Regions from separate parts of the Rhizobium gallicum bv. gallicum R602sp genome, predicted to be linked through region 2. Evidence: riboswitches for the same ligand, from Rfam matches in the RefSeq annotation. Region 2 holds a riboswitch; each other region holds the start of a gene.
What was found. A riboswitch is a leader RNA that binds a small molecule or an ion and turns the genes downstream of it on or off. The one in region 2 is predicted to bind thiamine pyrophosphate.

Region 1 (5,146 bases), 260 kb from region 2:
GCTAGAACGGCAGGAATAAGCAGCGGAACCGGCCAAAAACGTCCATACATATGAGTCATTGCGTTGCCCATAGCCAAAAACGCCGCAACTGTCGCAAAGATGCAGATCGCGAACGGAAGGCCGTTCTTGATGCGACTAGCCGCAAGCGCCGGTCCCAAGAGGCTGATCACCATGACGGCAAAGCCAAGGGCCGCGATGAGGCCCCCCTCCGTCCAAAGAAGCAGGTAGATATTGTGTACGGGCCTCTGTACGGCGCTGCTCACTCGGTACTGATCCGCTCCAATCCCGAGCAAAAGCGTGGAGCCCGTTTGACCGGCCGCCTCCTGTATGAGCTCAAAGCGACGACCAAACGTTCCCGCCTGGCTGATGTCTCCTGTATCGACAGCGGTAAGCACGCGTTTTTGGAAAACGTCCGGCAGATAGTCGCGCAACGGTGTAATCGCGACAAGTGGAATGCAGAGGCAGAGAGCGGCGGCAGGCACAACCGTTCTCCACGTAAGATTGAACAAGAGAAAGATCGCAATGCCTATCCCGCAGCCAATAAGCCCGGTATTAGAGCCAGTCAGAAGAAGACCGTAGGTCATGACTATAAACGCGCAAAGCGCGAGCAACCTGTTTAATTTTCTTAAGGAAACGAGCAGAAGCAGGACCTGAATTGCGAGCGCAATAACGGCGGCGCACGCATTTTCTCTTTCCATCAATCCGTTAAAGCGTCCGCTCCCGGTGACGAACTGCGTATTTGTCTCTCCGAGAACATGAATGAGAAAAATACCGTGTATACAAATTATAAATATCGAAAAGACATAAATCTTTGCGGCCACTAAGAGCTCGTCATAGCTCCTTCCACCAAACAAAAGCAGCACAATAAAGTACGCGTAGAAATACTGCAGGACGACCACGAGTCCCCGTTCCGGCGCGGGGCTTACGATGCTGCTTGCTGTCAATCCCAAAAGCAGCAAGGCAAGCCCAAAACACCAGGCGGCCGTGCTCAGCTTGCCAATTACATCGACGACAATATTCGCATTCGCAACAGCGAGGGAAAAGCAAAGAAAAAAAGACAGATCTGCAAGCGTGAAATAAATGTAGTCACTTCTAAAATAATTCATCGAGCATAGAAATATAGCAGCAAAGAATGCATATAATTCCAAAGATTGCGAAATTGTCGCGACCGAAGGTTGTCCATGCCCCTTTGCACGTTCATCGATTTTATCAGCCGATGTAACGTCATTTAAGCTCATCGCCAACGCCTCCGTCTGTTTAAGGTATTCTAAAACGCAAAAAAGTGAAGTAACTTCCAAGCTTGGAGAGCTTGTCCTTCAATCATCTTCGATCGGAGACCGTACGATGCCGCTGCGAAGTCTGGCGAGATACCGTCCTCTGCGGCGAGTTGCACTACATTTCCTTCGCACTTGGGGAACGCGCGATATTACCGTGCGCCATCATTGGTGGCGCGATGCGCCCATAAGATTAAACCTGTATAGACATCGGGGATATTGGTTCAAAGGGAAGCACCGCGAGAAGCATATCATGAAGACGCTCGCCGAGCTTGCAAAGCCCGGAGATATCGTTGTCGAGCTGGGCGGCCATATCGGCTATCTTTCGGTTCATTTAGCAAAGATTGTTGGCAATGACGGTACTGTTATCGTTTTCGAACCTGGGCCCAACAATTTGCCATATCTTCGAACCAATACAGAGCGCTTTGCGAACATTAAAATCGTTGAGGCCGCGTGTGGAGATCTCGATGGCCCCGTGGAATTCTGGATAGAAGGCCTATCGGGCCAGAACAATTCATTGGACAAAAACTATAAAAATTTTGAACAAAACCGAGAAAATGCGTTCAGCGATGCGCTGATGGAATCCGTCACGGTCGAGATGATGCAGCTTGACACGTTCTTGGAAGAGACGGGCCTTCGTCCGGCGCTGCTGAAGATAGATGTGGAGGGTGCCGAACACCGTGTGCTTCTCGGCAGTTCGCACTGTCTGGCGAATATAAGGCCACTTATAGTGGTGGAAGTTACCGAGAATTTTGACGATGTAGCCAGGATATTTAGCGAAAACGATTACGCAATTCATGATCGCAGTCGCCCCGAGTGGGTGTGCATTCCGGCCGAACGCGCCGGAGCGTCCCAACAAGTATCGCAGCATTGAGGGGTTCGTTCTCGTCATCCCGTCATCGAAGCTTTCAACTCCGCCGCTTGCCGAAATACAAGAGCGGCATGAAAACGTCGTTATTCCCGCCTTCGCTCATAAGGCTCTCAAAGCGCAGATGTTGGTAGCGGGATCTGACGTCAGGCAATACAGCCATGCTTTTTTTAGGGGTGACAGACAGAGATTTGTCTGCAATGAAGACCGCGATGAGAGACAGGGGCGTTCGTTGCAAGACGGGCTGAGAAGTACCCTTCGAACCTGAACCGGATAATGCTGGCGGAGGGAGTCGCTCGGAGCCTTGTTCAGTCCGGCTCCCCGCGCATTTGCCCCGCCGGAAAGGGGCAGATGCCGATACGAAGTTCACCCGGACACTCGCTGCCAGGGGCGCGACGCCGCTGCTCGTGCAATCATCACCGACTACGTCGCGATGAATATCGGGTCTGGATCCATTTCAGGCGTTTCGTTGACGCGCTTGTGCAGCTCGCGACCATGACTGACGCAATCCGAAAGGCACGCGCATGATATGTAACGTTCTTTCCATTGCCGGCTCCGACCCTTCGGGCGGCGCGGGCGTCCAGGCCGATTTGAAAACCTGTTCGGCGCGCGCCACCTATGGCATGGCCGTTTTGACCGCCTTGACGGCTCAGAATACCCAGGGCGTTTCCAGCGTGCATGCAGTTCCCGCTGACTTCGTCGCCGAGCAGATCGGCATGATCTTCGCCGATATCCGCGTCGATGCGGTGAAGATCGGCATGATCGCCAATGCACCGATTGCCGAAGCTGTCGCCAATGCGCTCTTGCCGCACTGCGGCATACCGATCGTGCTCGATCCGGTGATGATTGCCAAAGGAGGTGCTGCCCTCCTAGATGTTGAAGCCATCGATTTTCTCAAGACCCGGCTTTTGCCGCTCGCAACTCTTCTTACCCCCAATCTGCCAGAAGCCGCCGCTCTGCTCGGAGAGCCGGTTGCAGGGACCCGAGATGCAATGGAGCGGCAAGCGGAAAAGCTGCGTGGGCTCGGTCCCTCTGCCGTTCTCGTAAAGGGTGGCCATCTTGGCGGGATGCAAAGCCCTGACGTCCTGGTAAGCGAAAGCGGGATTACCTGGTTTGAAGCGCCACGCGTTCCGACCAAGAACACGCACGGCACCGGCTGCACGCTTTCGAGCGCGCTTGCAGCAGAGCTCGCAAAGGGCGGATCGCTCGAGGCCGCGGTCGCGACAGCCAAAGATTACCTGGCTGCCGCCGTTGCCAAAGCCGGCACGCTCAGCGTCGGTTCGGGCCATGGTCCGGTTCAGCATTTTCATCAGCTCTGGCCATGATGCACGGGTCTGCTTAGGTCTTCACGGCGCCAGCGGTCAGACCGGCGATGATATGCTTTTGGGCCACGAAGAACACGATCACCGTCGGCAGGATGGTAAGCGTGATGAAGGCGAGCACCAGCTGCCATTCGGTGCCATACTCGCCGCGATAGACCATGATGCCGAGCGGCCACGGATATTTCGATTCCGAATTCAGCATGATCAGCGGCAGGATATAACTGTTCCAGCTGCCAACGAAGGAGATGATGCTGATGGTTGCAATGATCGGCCGCGCAAGCGGTAGCGAGATGTACCAGAAGAAGCGCAGATAGCCGCAACCGTCGACAAAGGCCGCCTGGAACAATTCTTCCGGGAGGTTTTTGAAATAATTCCTGAAAAGCAGAATGCTCATGCCGAGGCCGAATGCGACCTGCGGCAGCACCACGCCCCAATAGGTATCGAGAAGACCCAGATCGCGGATGCGGATGAAGAGCGGCAGGATCGCCGTTGCTGCCGGAAACATCAGGCCGAGCAGGAAATAGTTCAGCAGGAACGACGAGCCGAAGAAACGGACATGCGCAAAGGTGAAGGCGGCCATCGACGAGACGATCAGCGTGAGAGAGACCGTGAGCGCTGCAATTACCAACGAATTGAAGATCTGCAGCCAGTATCGCTCCGCGAAGAGGATATCGGTATAGTTCGACCATTGCCACTCTGTAGGGAGCCCAAAGGGATTGGTGCGCAGGTCGCCCAGCGTCTTGAAACCGCCGAGCGCCGTCGTCAGCAACGGTATGAGAACCAGCGCCGCAATCAACGTCAGCGACACGTAGAGATAAACGCGCGTCTGCAGCGGCATGCGAATGGTGGAGCTCGTATCAATCATTGCGCATGAAAATCCTCTTGTAGCCGAAGGCGAGTGACATGCAGATGATGAAGAGGACGACACCGACGGCGCTGCCGAGACCAACCTGCATGCGCATGACCCCGTAGGTGTAAAGGAAAGTCACCATCGTCTGCGTCGAATTCGATGGCCCGCCGCCTGTCAGCGGCATGATCATGTCGAAGAGCTGCAGCGAACCGATGACCGCAAAGAAGATGGAAAGGCGCAGCGTGGATCCAAGCAGTGGCAGTGTCACATAGCGGAACTTCTGCCAGCCTGTCGCCCCGTCGATCTCAGCTGCTTCGAGCACATTTTTGTCGACCGATTGCAGGCCGGCGATGAAGAGCATCATGTGAAAGCCGAAATACTTCCAGACGATAACGGCAAGCACTGCGTAGATGGCGAGATCCTTGTCGGCGAGCACATAGGGGGTCGCGAAACCGAAGAAGTTCGAGATTGCGGCAAAGAGCCCGTAGTCGCCGTCATAGACGAAGCGCCAGATCAGGCCAGCTGCGACATCGGCAAGAACGTAGGGGAGAAAGAAGATCAAGCGGAAGGCGACGACGCCGGGGATACGGTGGGCCAGCATCGTCGACAGCCAGATCGCCAGCGGAACCTGGATGGCGATGGATATCAGAATAATGAGCCCATTATTGACAAGCGCCTGTGTGAAGGCGGCGTTGCGCAAGAGGACTTGGAAGTTGCGGAGCGCGATGAACTCCGTCGGCATGCCGTAGCCGTTCCACTTATAGAGGCTGTACCAGGCCGCCTCGCCCATCGGCATGATGACGAAGAGCGTAAAAAGCAGCAGAGCCGGCGG
Region 2 (5,146 bases):
CACTCGCCTTCGTACTCCATCAGGCTCAGCAGCTCGGAAAGCGTCTTGGCACAGATATTCTGAGCCTCGCCATTGATGATCAGTCTCATGAAAACATCCCTTCTTGTTGGCCTACTTGTTGGGGTTTGCCGAATACAAGCTCCACAGCTTCGGCCGCCATTGCCGGTGCCAGCAAAAAACCGTGACGATACAAGCCGTTGACGAATACTGTGTTCGCGTCGCGGACGGCGCGGGGAAAGTTATCGGCGAAGGCGGGGCGGATTCCGGCGCCGGTCTCGACGACGGTTGCGTCTGCAAAGGCCGGATGAAGCGCGTAGGCGGCGTTCAGCAGTTCCATCAACGAGCGTGCCGAAATCGGCCCGTCGAAATCGGTTTCGATCATCGTGGCACCGACCATGAAAAGCCCGTCGCTGCGAGGGACGATGTAGAGCGGGATGCGCGGATGCAGCAGGCGAACCGGGCGGGAAAGGTCCACCTCCCGGGTCTTGAGATAGAGCATCTCGCCGCGAACACCGCGAAGTCCGCCGGCCTTGCCAATCTGCGCCGCACCAGTGCAGTCGACATAGTCGTCGAAGCTGACCTCGTCGGCATCTCGAACGAAGGACACGCCCTGCGTTGCAAGCCTCTCCCGCAGCCTTGCGAGCGCCCGGCGGGGATCAAGATGGGCTTCGCGAGGAAAGAACAGGCCTTGCCGGAAGCGCCCGGCAAGGGCGGGTTCCAGCCCGGCAATGGCCTTCCCATCGAGCCATTCACAACCGGTCGTGCGGCTGGCGAAGCGTTGCAGTTCACCAAGATCGCGGGCCGGCGCGACCACGAGCGTACCATTGCGTCGCACTTCTCCCGGCACCATCGCCTCCCACCGGTCGGCGGCGTCGAGGCCCTGTAAGAGCACTGCTTCGTCAGCACTTTCCCGCTCGCACCAAGGCGCCAGCATTCCGCCGGCAAACCAGGATGCGGCACCCCTGAAACCCTCATTCGGATCCACGACCGTCACATCAGCACCGCGGGCTTGAAGCGCATGGGCAACCGAGAGGCCGGCAACGCCGGCCCCTTTGACAAGCACGCGCATCTCAGTCGCCCGAATGCTGAAGTGCTTCGATTGGAACGTAGAGATCCCCGCCCTCTCGGAATTTTGCTGCCATCGCATCCAGGCCCTCCTTCTGCGCCTCGGCGCGAATGTCGTGCGAAATCCGCATGGAGCAGAATTTCGGGCCGCACATCGAGCAGAAATGCGCGACCTTGTGCGCCTCTTTCGGCAGCGTTTCGTCATGGAAGCTGCGGGCTGTTTCCGGGTCTAGCGAGAGATTGAACTGATCCTCCCAGCGGAACTCGAAGCGGGCGCGGGACAATGCGTCGTCGCGAAGACGCGCGGCCGGATGTCCCTTGGCGAGGTCGGCGGCATGCGCTGCGATTTTGTAGGTGATCACCCCGGTCTTGACATCATTGCGATCCGGCAACCCCAGATGCTCCTTTGGCGTGACATAGCAAAGCATGGCCGTCCCGAACCAACCAATCATCGCAGCTCCTATGCCTGAGGTGATATGGTCGTAGCCGGGTGCGATATCCGTCGTCAGAGGGCCGAGCGTGTAGAAGGGCGCCTCGCCGCAGACGGCAAGCTGCTTGTCCATGTTTTCCTTGATCTTGTGCATCGGAACATGGCCTGGCCCTTCGATCATCACTTGGCAGTCCTTTTCCCAGGCAATCTTCGTCAGTTCGCCAAGGGTTTCGAGCTCGGCGAACTGCGCTGCGTCATTGGCATCGGCAATCGAGCCCGGCCGCAGGCCGTCGCCGAGCGAGAAGGAGACATCATAGGCGCGGCAGATATCGCAGATCTCCTCGAAATGCTCGTAAAGAAAACTCTCACGGTGGTGATGCAGACACCACTTCGCCATGATCGAGCCGCCGCGCGAGACGATTCCGGTCACCCGGTTGACGGTCAGCGGGATATAGTGGAGCCGCACGCCGGCATGGATGGTGAAATAGTCGACACCCTGTTCCGCCTGTTCGATCAGCGTGTCACGATAAACCTCCCATGTCAGGTTCTCGGCAACGCCTTCGACCTTTTCCAGCGCCTGGTAGAGCGGCACGGTACCGATCGGCAATGGCGAATTGCGGATGATCCATTCGCGGATATTGTGGATGTTGCGGCCGGTCGAAAGGTCCATGACCGTATCGGCACCCCAGCGCGCCGCCCAAACCATCTTTTCGACCTCTTCGGCCATCGACGAAGTGACGGCGGAATTGCCGATATTGGCGTTGATTTTCACCAGGAAGTTGCGACCGATGATCATCGGTTCGGCCTCCGGATGATTGATGTTGGCGGGGATGATCGCGCGGCCTGCGGCCACTTCCTGCCGGACGAATTCCGGTGTGACATAGTCGGGGATATGGGCACCGAAGCTTTCGCCGTCGCGCACTATGGCCTCGCCTTGAGCCTTTCGGCCGAGATTTTCGCGGATGGCGATGAATTCCATTTCCGGCGTGATGATGCCGGCACGCGCATAGGCAAGCTGGGTGACGGCCTTGCCATTCTTGGCCCGCAGCGGCTGGCGCTGGCCGGGAAATTCGGGCGTCAGCCGCTCACCGCTGGCAAAACCATTGTCTTCCGGGCGCACGTGGCGACCCTGATAGGCCTCGACGTCGCCGCGGGCCAGCACCCAGTCGCGCCGAAGCTGAGGCAAGCCTTCTTCGATGCGAATATCGGCCCCCTCGACCGTATAAGGGCCAGACGAATCATAGACCGCGACTGGCGGCTCGCCTGCGGTCGGATGAACGCTGATCTCGCGCATAGGCACGCGAATGCCGGGATGGATATCTCCCGCAACGTAAACTTTGCGGGATGCCGGCAACGGGCCGGTGGTAACGGTCGGGGTAATGGTCTTTGCGGCAATATTCATGGTTTGAGGCTCCAAGTTGTGATTGGAGACCCAGTCCTCAGCCGGAATGATGGAAAGACGCCGGCATGGATTCCACGCGTGAATTCCAAGCCTTTCGAGCGCTCGCACCGTCCCTACGCCAGTATGAACTGGATCAGGTTCAACGGGTCACTGCGCGCGACAGCAGTATCTCAGCCCCTTGCCGGGACCCCCCTGGTGAATGTTCAAAGGTTAAGGTCGGGTGTCGCCGGTGTCAAGACGAGCGGCTCACGTCACCCTCCTTTGCAGTCAGCGTGCCAGCCACCCGCCGTCGACCGGCAGGACGGTGCCGTGGACGTAGTCGGACGCGGATGAGGCGAGAAACACCGCCGCACCGCCGAGTTCGGCGGGCACTCCCCACCGCCCTGCCGGGATGCGTGCCAGAATGGCGGTACTGCGGTCCAAATCTTCTCGGAGCGCCGTCGTGTTGTTGGTGACAAAGTAGCCGGGCGCGATGGCGTTGACGTTGACGCCTTTGGCTGCCCATTCGCAGGCAAGCAGCCTTGTGACACCGGCAAGGCCGCTCTTGGAGGCCGTGTAGGACGGAATGCGGATGCCGCCTTGGAAGGACAGCAGCGAGGCGATGTTGATAATCTTGCCCCTGCCCTTTTCGATCATGTGGCGGCCAGCGGCCTGAGCCAGGAAGAAGGCCGTTTTGAGATTGGTGTCGATGACTGCGTCCCAGTCTTCCTCGGTGAAGTCGATCGCATCGGCGCGGCGAATGATACCGGCATTGTTGACGAGGATGTCGAGTGCACCGAAGGCCGAGAGCGTTTCGGCGACGATGCGCTTTACCGGCGCGATCGTGCCAAGATCGGCGTTGATGGCGTGGAAGCGCGCGCCAGCCTCCGTGACCATCGCCTCGGTTTCATCCATGGACGAGCGGCCGACGGCGGCAATCGAGGCACCTGCTTGCGCAAGCGCCATCGCAATGCCCTGCCCTATGCCAGTATTGGCGCCGGTGACAATGGCCACGCGGCCGGAAAGATCAAATGGGTTTGCCATTGGACTTACCTTAAATCTGCAATCGCGATCTGATCCATGTCGGTGAAGCTCTTGTTGTCACCGGCCATCGCCCAGATGAAGCTGTAATTCTTGGTGCCAGCACCTGAATGGATCGACCACGGAGGCGAGATGATCGCCTGCTCGTTTGCAACCAGCATGTGCCGGGTCTCCTGCGGTTCGCCCATGAAATGGAAGATGCGCTGATCGGCATCGAGATCGAAGTACAGGTAGGCTTCCATGCGACGGTCATGGATGTGGCTCGGCATGGTGTTCCAGATGCTGCCCGGCTCCAGCACGGTCAGTCCCATGGTGAGCTGGCAGGACTGGCAGACCTCGGGATGGATGAACTGGAAGATTGATCGCCTGTTGGCAGTTGCCGCTTCGCCAAACGTGAGATGCCGAGCCTGTTCGCGCGTCAATAGCACCGTGGGATGCGGTTGATGTGCCGGCGTCGAAACGAGGTAGAATTTGGCGGGATTACCGGCATCAGCACTTTCGAAGCGGATGTCCACCGCGCCCTTGCCGATATATAGGCAATCGTATTTCGCGCTGTCGTACGCCTTGCCGTCGACCAGGACGCGGCCTGCTCCCCCGATGTTCAGCGCACCGAGTTCGCGTTCGGCAAGGAAGGTTTCCTGGCCGATTGCTTTTGGCGCCGTCAACGTGAGCGCGGCGCCGAGCGGCATTGCGCCGCCGATCACCATGCGGTCGTAATGCGAATAGGTAAGCCTGATTTCGCCGCCTTCGAAGACGGTGTCGACAAGAAAGTGGCGTCGCAGTGTGTCGGTGTCGTAGGCGCGGACGGCCTCGGGATGGGAAGCATGTCTTACGTCGACTTTCATTGAAAATTTCCTTTCTTTTCAGTGCATACCAAAGATTTCTTCGCATCTTCGATAAAGTAATTCGGGTCCCAGATTTCGGCCCTTTCGACCTCGTACAGAAGTCTGCCGAGATGGAGGTCCATTGCCTCGACGGCACCCTTCTTGTCGCCCCTGCGCATATAGCCGATGACGGTCGAATGCTCCTCGATGACGCGGGCGAGACGGCCATCCTGCGGCAACGTCAGGAGGCGGTAACGGTCGCTGTGCACCTTGACCTGCTCGATAATTGCCCAGATGCCGGAAAAGCCGGCGATATCGCTGATCAGTTTGTGGAAATCGATATCAAGCCGGTGGAATGCCGCCACGTCGCCATTGCGAAGGCAGGCGCCAAGGTCGTCGAGATTG
Region 3 (5,146 bases), on a different replicon from region 2:
GGCTTCTCCGCGGTCTTTTCGATCTTCTTCCGCTCCTCCATTGCGCCCTTGCGCTGGGCAAGCATATCGGAATAACCGCCGGCATATTCGATCCAGCGCCCATCAGGCGCGTCGGGGACGGCGGGCGCAATTGTCGAGGTCACCGTGCGGTCGAGGAAGTCTCGGTCGTGGCTCACGAGGATGACCGTGCCCGGGAAGCCGGCGACGATTTCCTGCAGCAGGTCCAGCGTCTCGAGATCGAGGTCGTTGGTGGGTTCATCGAGGATCAGAAGGTTGGTCGGGCGCGCAAGGATGCGCGCCAGCATCAGCCGCGCGCGCTCGCCGCCTGACAGGTTCCTGATCGGCGTGCGCGCCTGCTCCGGCTGGAAGAGGAACTCCTTCATGTAGCCGGTGACGTGGCGTTGCTCCCCGTTCACCAGCAGGTTCTCGCCGCGCCCGTCGGTCAGGTAGTGCGCGAGCGTATCCTCCAGATTGAGATCTTCGCGCTTCTGGTCGAGCGTTGCAATCTCGAGATTGGTCCCGAGCTTCACCGTGCCGCTGTCCGGCGAAAGCTGTCCCGTCAGCATCTTCAGAATCGTCGTCTTGCCCGCGCCGTTTGGTCCGACCAGACCGATGCAATCGCCGCGATGGACGCGGATGGAGAACGGCGCAACAATTTGACGGTCATCGAAAGTCTTGGCGATCTTTTCCGCTTCGATCACCAGCTTGCCGGATTCCTGCGCATCGGACAGCGCAGCCTGCACGGTCCCCTGCGGCCCCTTGTGGCCACGATGCTGCGAGCGCATGGTCTGCAACTCGCCGAGGCGGCGCATGTTGCGCTTGCGCCGAGCGGTTACGCCATAGCGCAGCCAGTGCTCCTCGCGTTCAATCGCCTTGCCGAGCTTGTGCTGCTCCAGTTCTTCCGCCTCAAGCACCTGATCGCGCCAGGCTTCGAAATTGGCAAAGCCACGATCGAGCCGCCGCGACATTCCCCTGTCGAGCCAGACGGTCGCCGTGGAGACCTTTTCGAGGAAACGGCGGTCGTGGGAGATCATGACCAGCGCGCTGCGGCTTTTCTGGAGTTCGCCTTCAAGCCATTCAATGGTCGGAAGGTCGAGATGGTTCGTCGGCTCATCAAGCAGGAGAATATCCGGTTCAGGCGCCAGCACGCGGGCAAGCGCTACGCGTCGCGCTTCGCCGCCGGAGAGGTTTGTCGGGTCCTCTTCGCCAGTGAGGCCAAGATGCGAGAGGAGGTAGGTCACGCGATAAGGGTCATCGCCCGGCCCAAGACCGGCTTCCGCATAAGCCTGCACCGTCTTGAAACCGGCGAAATCCGGTGCCTGCTCCAAATAGCGCACCGTCGAGGATGGATGGCGGAAAACCTCGCCCGATTGCGATTCAACGATTCCGGCCGCAATCTTCAGAAGGGTCGATTTGCCCGACCCGTTACGGCCGACCAGACAGATCTTATCGCCCGGCTCGACCTGCAAGGCCGCGCCGGCCAAGAGAGGCGTTCCGCCGAAGCTTAGGAAGATATCGTCGAGTTTCAGGATGGGAGGGGCCAAAAATCAGACTCCGGAAAAATCATGGGGGCGGGCAAGGACGATCGCCCGGCCGCTGCCGAGCGTAAAACGAACCTTGCCTTCCGCGATGTTGGAAATGGTACGCGAGGAGCCGAAGGGCAAATGAAAATCGATGAGCGGATACCGGGCATTCTCGATATAAAGACCATGCAGTTCGCTGAATCCGGACACCGAAAAGAGGCTGTTCCTCGGCAAATCGAGCTCAATTTTGCCAGCGAGAAGCGGCACGGCCTCCTCCGTTCCGGAGGTCAACAGAATGTCGAAGCCCTGTTCGGCAAGGCTGACGGCGTAAAGCAGGAGCTGCAGCGCGTGGTCCGAGCGCTCGCCACCGAGCGCACCGGCAAGGACAAGTCGCCGTGCGCCGCGCGCAATCGCATCCGACACAGCGATTTCACCATCCGTTGCGGCCTTGGCGGCAGGGTAGGGCTGTTTCGGGACATGCGGAAATGCGCCCTCCAGATCCGGCGGCGTGGAATCGAAATCCCCGACCCAGAGCTCCGGCACCACGCCAAGCGCTGCTGCATGCCGCATACCGCCGTCGGCGGCGATGAAGCGGCTGCCTGAAACGGCAGAACGCAGGCGCTCGGTCAGGACGAGTTCGCCGCCGAGCAGGATCGTGAAAGTGGATTGGCTCATGGCATTGCCCATAGCGCAAAGCAGGGGCCAAGGGAAAGGGGCTACAGTCAGCGCGCTTCGCCCTTGTCATAAAGCCTTCATGGCGATACATCTGCCGATGCTCTAACGGGGTGCCTGGATGTCCGCAAGGATGCCGGCTGAGAGGCATCGAGCCAACCCGCGGAACCTGATCCGGTTAACACCGGCGGAGGGATTAGACGCGTGACATTCGGCAACGCCCTTTTCCCAATCAAAAGAAACTCAAGGAGGAGGCGCGCCATGTCCGGCCGCACATCGATCATCTCTTCGCTGACCGCAGCATTTTTCGCCGCGACGCTCGGCTTGTCTGCCGCGTACGGCGCTGAAAAGACGCTCACCATATACACTTACGAAAGTTTCACGTCCGAATGGGGACCCGGGCCGAAGGTCAAGGACGCTTTCGAGAAGACATGCGGCTGCACGGTCAATTTCGTCAGCGTCGCCGATGGCGTCGCCCTGCTTTCGCGTTTGAAGCTCGAGGGAGCTTCGACCAAGGCCGACATCGTCCTCGGCATCGACACGAACCTCGTCACCGAAGCCAAGGAGACCGGCCTGTTCGACGCAAGTGGTGTCGATGTCGGCGCGCTGAAGGTGCCGGGCGGCTTCGTGGACGATGTCTTCGTTCCCTACGACTACGGTCACTTCGCGATCATCTACGATACACAAACGATCAAGGACCCGCCTCAGAGCATGAAGGATCTGGTCGAAGGTGATCCTTCGCAGAAGCTCGTCATCGAAGATCCGCGAACCTCGACGCCGGGCCTCGGCCTGCTGCTCTGGGTCAAATCCATTTACGGCGACAAGGCGCCGGAAGCCTGGGGCAAGCTCAAGAACCGCATCCTGACGGTCACGCCCGGCTGGTCCGAGGCCTATGGCCTGTTCACCAAGGGCGAGGCGCCGATGGTGCTGTCTTATACCACATCCCCCGCCTATCACATGGTGACTGAGAATACCGATCGCTACCAGGCCGCAGCCTTCTCGGAAGGCCACTATATCCAAATCGAAGTCGCGGGCCTTTTGAAGAATGCTCCGGACAAGGATCTTGCCCGCGACTTCCTGGAGTTCATGATGACGCCCGGCTTCCAGGATACCATCCCGACGAACAACTGGATGATGCCCGTTTCCGCGACCTCCAAGCCGCTGCCGGATGCCTTTAGCAAGCTCGTCAATCCTGCCAAGACCTTCTTGATGAGCTCCGACGAGGTCGCCAGGAGCCGCAAGGCCTGGATCGACGAGTGGCTTGCGGCGATGAGCATGAACTGATGCTGCAGACCGCAGCCGAACGGCAGCGTGCATTGACTGGCGGGGCGATCAGCCTCGCCGCCGTCACGTTGTTTGTCGGCCTTGCGGCGTTCTCGTTGCTTTTTGCCGGAGGCGGCGCGGCCATCGTCGGCATTCTTTTCGATCCATATATTCTGCGTGTGCTGCGCTTCACGCTGCTGCAGGCGCTCCTTTCGACCGCGCTTTCCATCGCCTTCGCGATTCCGGTCGCACGCGCGCTCGCACGCCAGCCGCATTTTCCAGGACGCATCTGGATCATCCGCCTGATGGCGGTTCCTATGGGGCTGCCGGTTCTGATCGGCGCACTCGGCATGATCGGGATATGGGGCAGGCATGGGCTGTTGAACTGGCTTATGATGAACATCGGGCTTGACGAACCGGTGAGCATCTATGGGTTAACCGGCATCCTTCTCGCCCATGTCTTCTTCAACCTACCGCTTGCCTGCCGCCTGATGCTTGCAGGTCTCGAACGCGTGCCCGCCGAATACTGGCTGATGGCGAGCACCCTCGGCATGCGGCCCCGCTCGGTCTTCCGCTTCATTGAATGGCCGGCGATCCGCCCGCTTATTCCCGGGATAGCCGGATTGGTCTTCATGCTCTGCGCCACCAGCTTCACGTTGGTGCTAACCCTCGGTGGCGGCCCGGCAGCAACCACGATCGAGGTCGCGATCTACCAGTCGCTCCGTTTCGATTTCGACCCCGGCCGCGCAATCGCGTTGTCGCTCCTGCAGATCGCGCTGACGGCGATGATCCTCGGCGCGATGGCACTTTTTCCGCCTGCCGGAGATGAGGGCCTGACCGAAGGCCAAGACATCAAGCGGCTTGATGGCAAAGGGCCATGTGCCAGATTGGCCGACAGCCTGCTTTTGCTGATCGCCGTTCTCTTCCTCGGTCTTCCCCTTGTGTCGATCATCGCCGCCGGGTTGCACGCCGATCTCATAAAGCTGCTGCAGGAGCCGATCTTCTGGCAGTCAGCCGGGATGAGCTTGGCGATCTCGCTTTCGGCCGCCCTGCTCTCGATCATCCTTTCGATAGCCATGATTCGTGCCCGGCATGCAATCTTATCGAAGCGGCGGCGCGGCGTTACCGACAGGTCCTTTTTCACAGCCATGGGCGGTGCTTCATCGATGGTGCTGCTCGTGCCTCCAATCGTACTCGCAACCGGGTGGTTCATGGCACTGCGGCCCTTTGGCGATGCGACGCGCTTTGCGGCCGTGCTCGTCGTTCTCATCAATATGCTCATGGCACTTCCCTTTGTCATGCGCGTACTGGAGCCGGCCTATATTGTGCATCAGCGCCGGACGCAGAAACTGGCCGCAAGCTTGGGGATTGCGCACGCGGCTCGATTGAGATTGATCGATTGGCCGGGCTTGAAGAAGCCGCTGCTCACCGCCTTGTCGTTCGCAATGGCGCTCTCGCTCGGCGATCTCGGCGCCGTTGCTCTCTTCGGTTCTGAAGGTTTGGTGACATTGCCCTGGCTCGTCTACAGCCGCATGGGCAGCTACCGGACGAACGATGCCGACGGCCTTGCGCTGATCCTCGGCATCATTTGCCTGCTGCTGACAATCGCCGGAACAGCGGGCCAGCCGAGACGGGAGAATGGCGATGGCGATCGCTAATCAAGACGAGATCGAAATGCAGGACGTGCG

Region 1: it holds a riboswitch for thiamine pyrophosphate, as region 2 does, so the genes downstream of both, thiD (bifunctional hydroxymethylpyrimidine kinase/phosphomethylpyrimidine kinase) here and thiC (phosphomethylpyrimidine synthase ThiC) in region 2, are expected to answer to the same signal.
Region 3: it holds a riboswitch for thiamine pyrophosphate, as region 2 does, so the genes downstream of both, thiB (thiamine ABC transporter substrate binding subunit) here and thiC (phosphomethylpyrimidine synthase ThiC) in region 2, are expected to answer to the same signal.

Annotation. Positions count from the first base shown of each region.
Region 1 covers NZ_CP006880.1:1,106,468-1,111,613, reverse strand. The annotation lists gene RGR602_RS28435 (O-antigen ligase family protein) at 1-1,238, opposite strand, end outside; gene RGR602_RS28430 (FkbM family methyltransferase) at 1,528-2,148, shown strand; TPP riboswitch at 2,354-2,450, shown strand; gene thiD (bifunctional hydroxymethylpyrimidine kinase/phosphomethylpyrimidine kinase) at 2,667-3,467, shown strand; gene RGR602_RS28420 (carbohydrate ABC transporter permease) at 3,481-4,329, opposite strand; gene RGR602_RS28415 (carbohydrate ABC transporter permease) at 4,322-5,146, opposite strand, start outside.
Region 2 covers NZ_CP006880.1:1,366,882-1,372,027, forward strand. The annotation lists gene thiS (sulfur carrier protein ThiS) at 1-89, opposite strand, end outside; gene thiO (glycine oxidase ThiO) at 86-1,069, opposite strand; gene thiC (phosphomethylpyrimidine synthase ThiC) at 1,071-2,897, opposite strand; TPP riboswitch at 2,990-3,101, opposite strand; gene kduD (2-dehydro-3-deoxy-D-gluconate 5-dehydrogenase KduD) at 3,165-3,920, opposite strand; gene kduI (5-dehydro-4-deoxy-D-glucuronate isomerase) at 3,926-4,762, opposite strand; gene RGR602_RS29605 (GntR family transcriptional regulator) at 4,759-5,146, opposite strand, start outside.
Region 3 covers NZ_CP006877.1:3,987,743-3,992,888, forward strand. The annotation lists gene RGR602_RS19495 (ABC-F family ATP-binding cassette domain-containing protein) at 1-1,544, opposite strand, end outside; gene RGR602_RS19500 (thiamine diphosphokinase) at 1,548-2,198, opposite strand; TPP riboswitch at 2,295-2,408, shown strand; gene thiB (thiamine ABC transporter substrate binding subunit) at 2,457-3,479, shown strand; gene thiP (thiamine/thiamine pyrophosphate ABC transporter permease ThiP) at 3,479-5,116, shown strand; gene RGR602_RS19515 (thiamine ABC transporter ATP-binding protein) at 5,103-5,146, shown strand, end outside.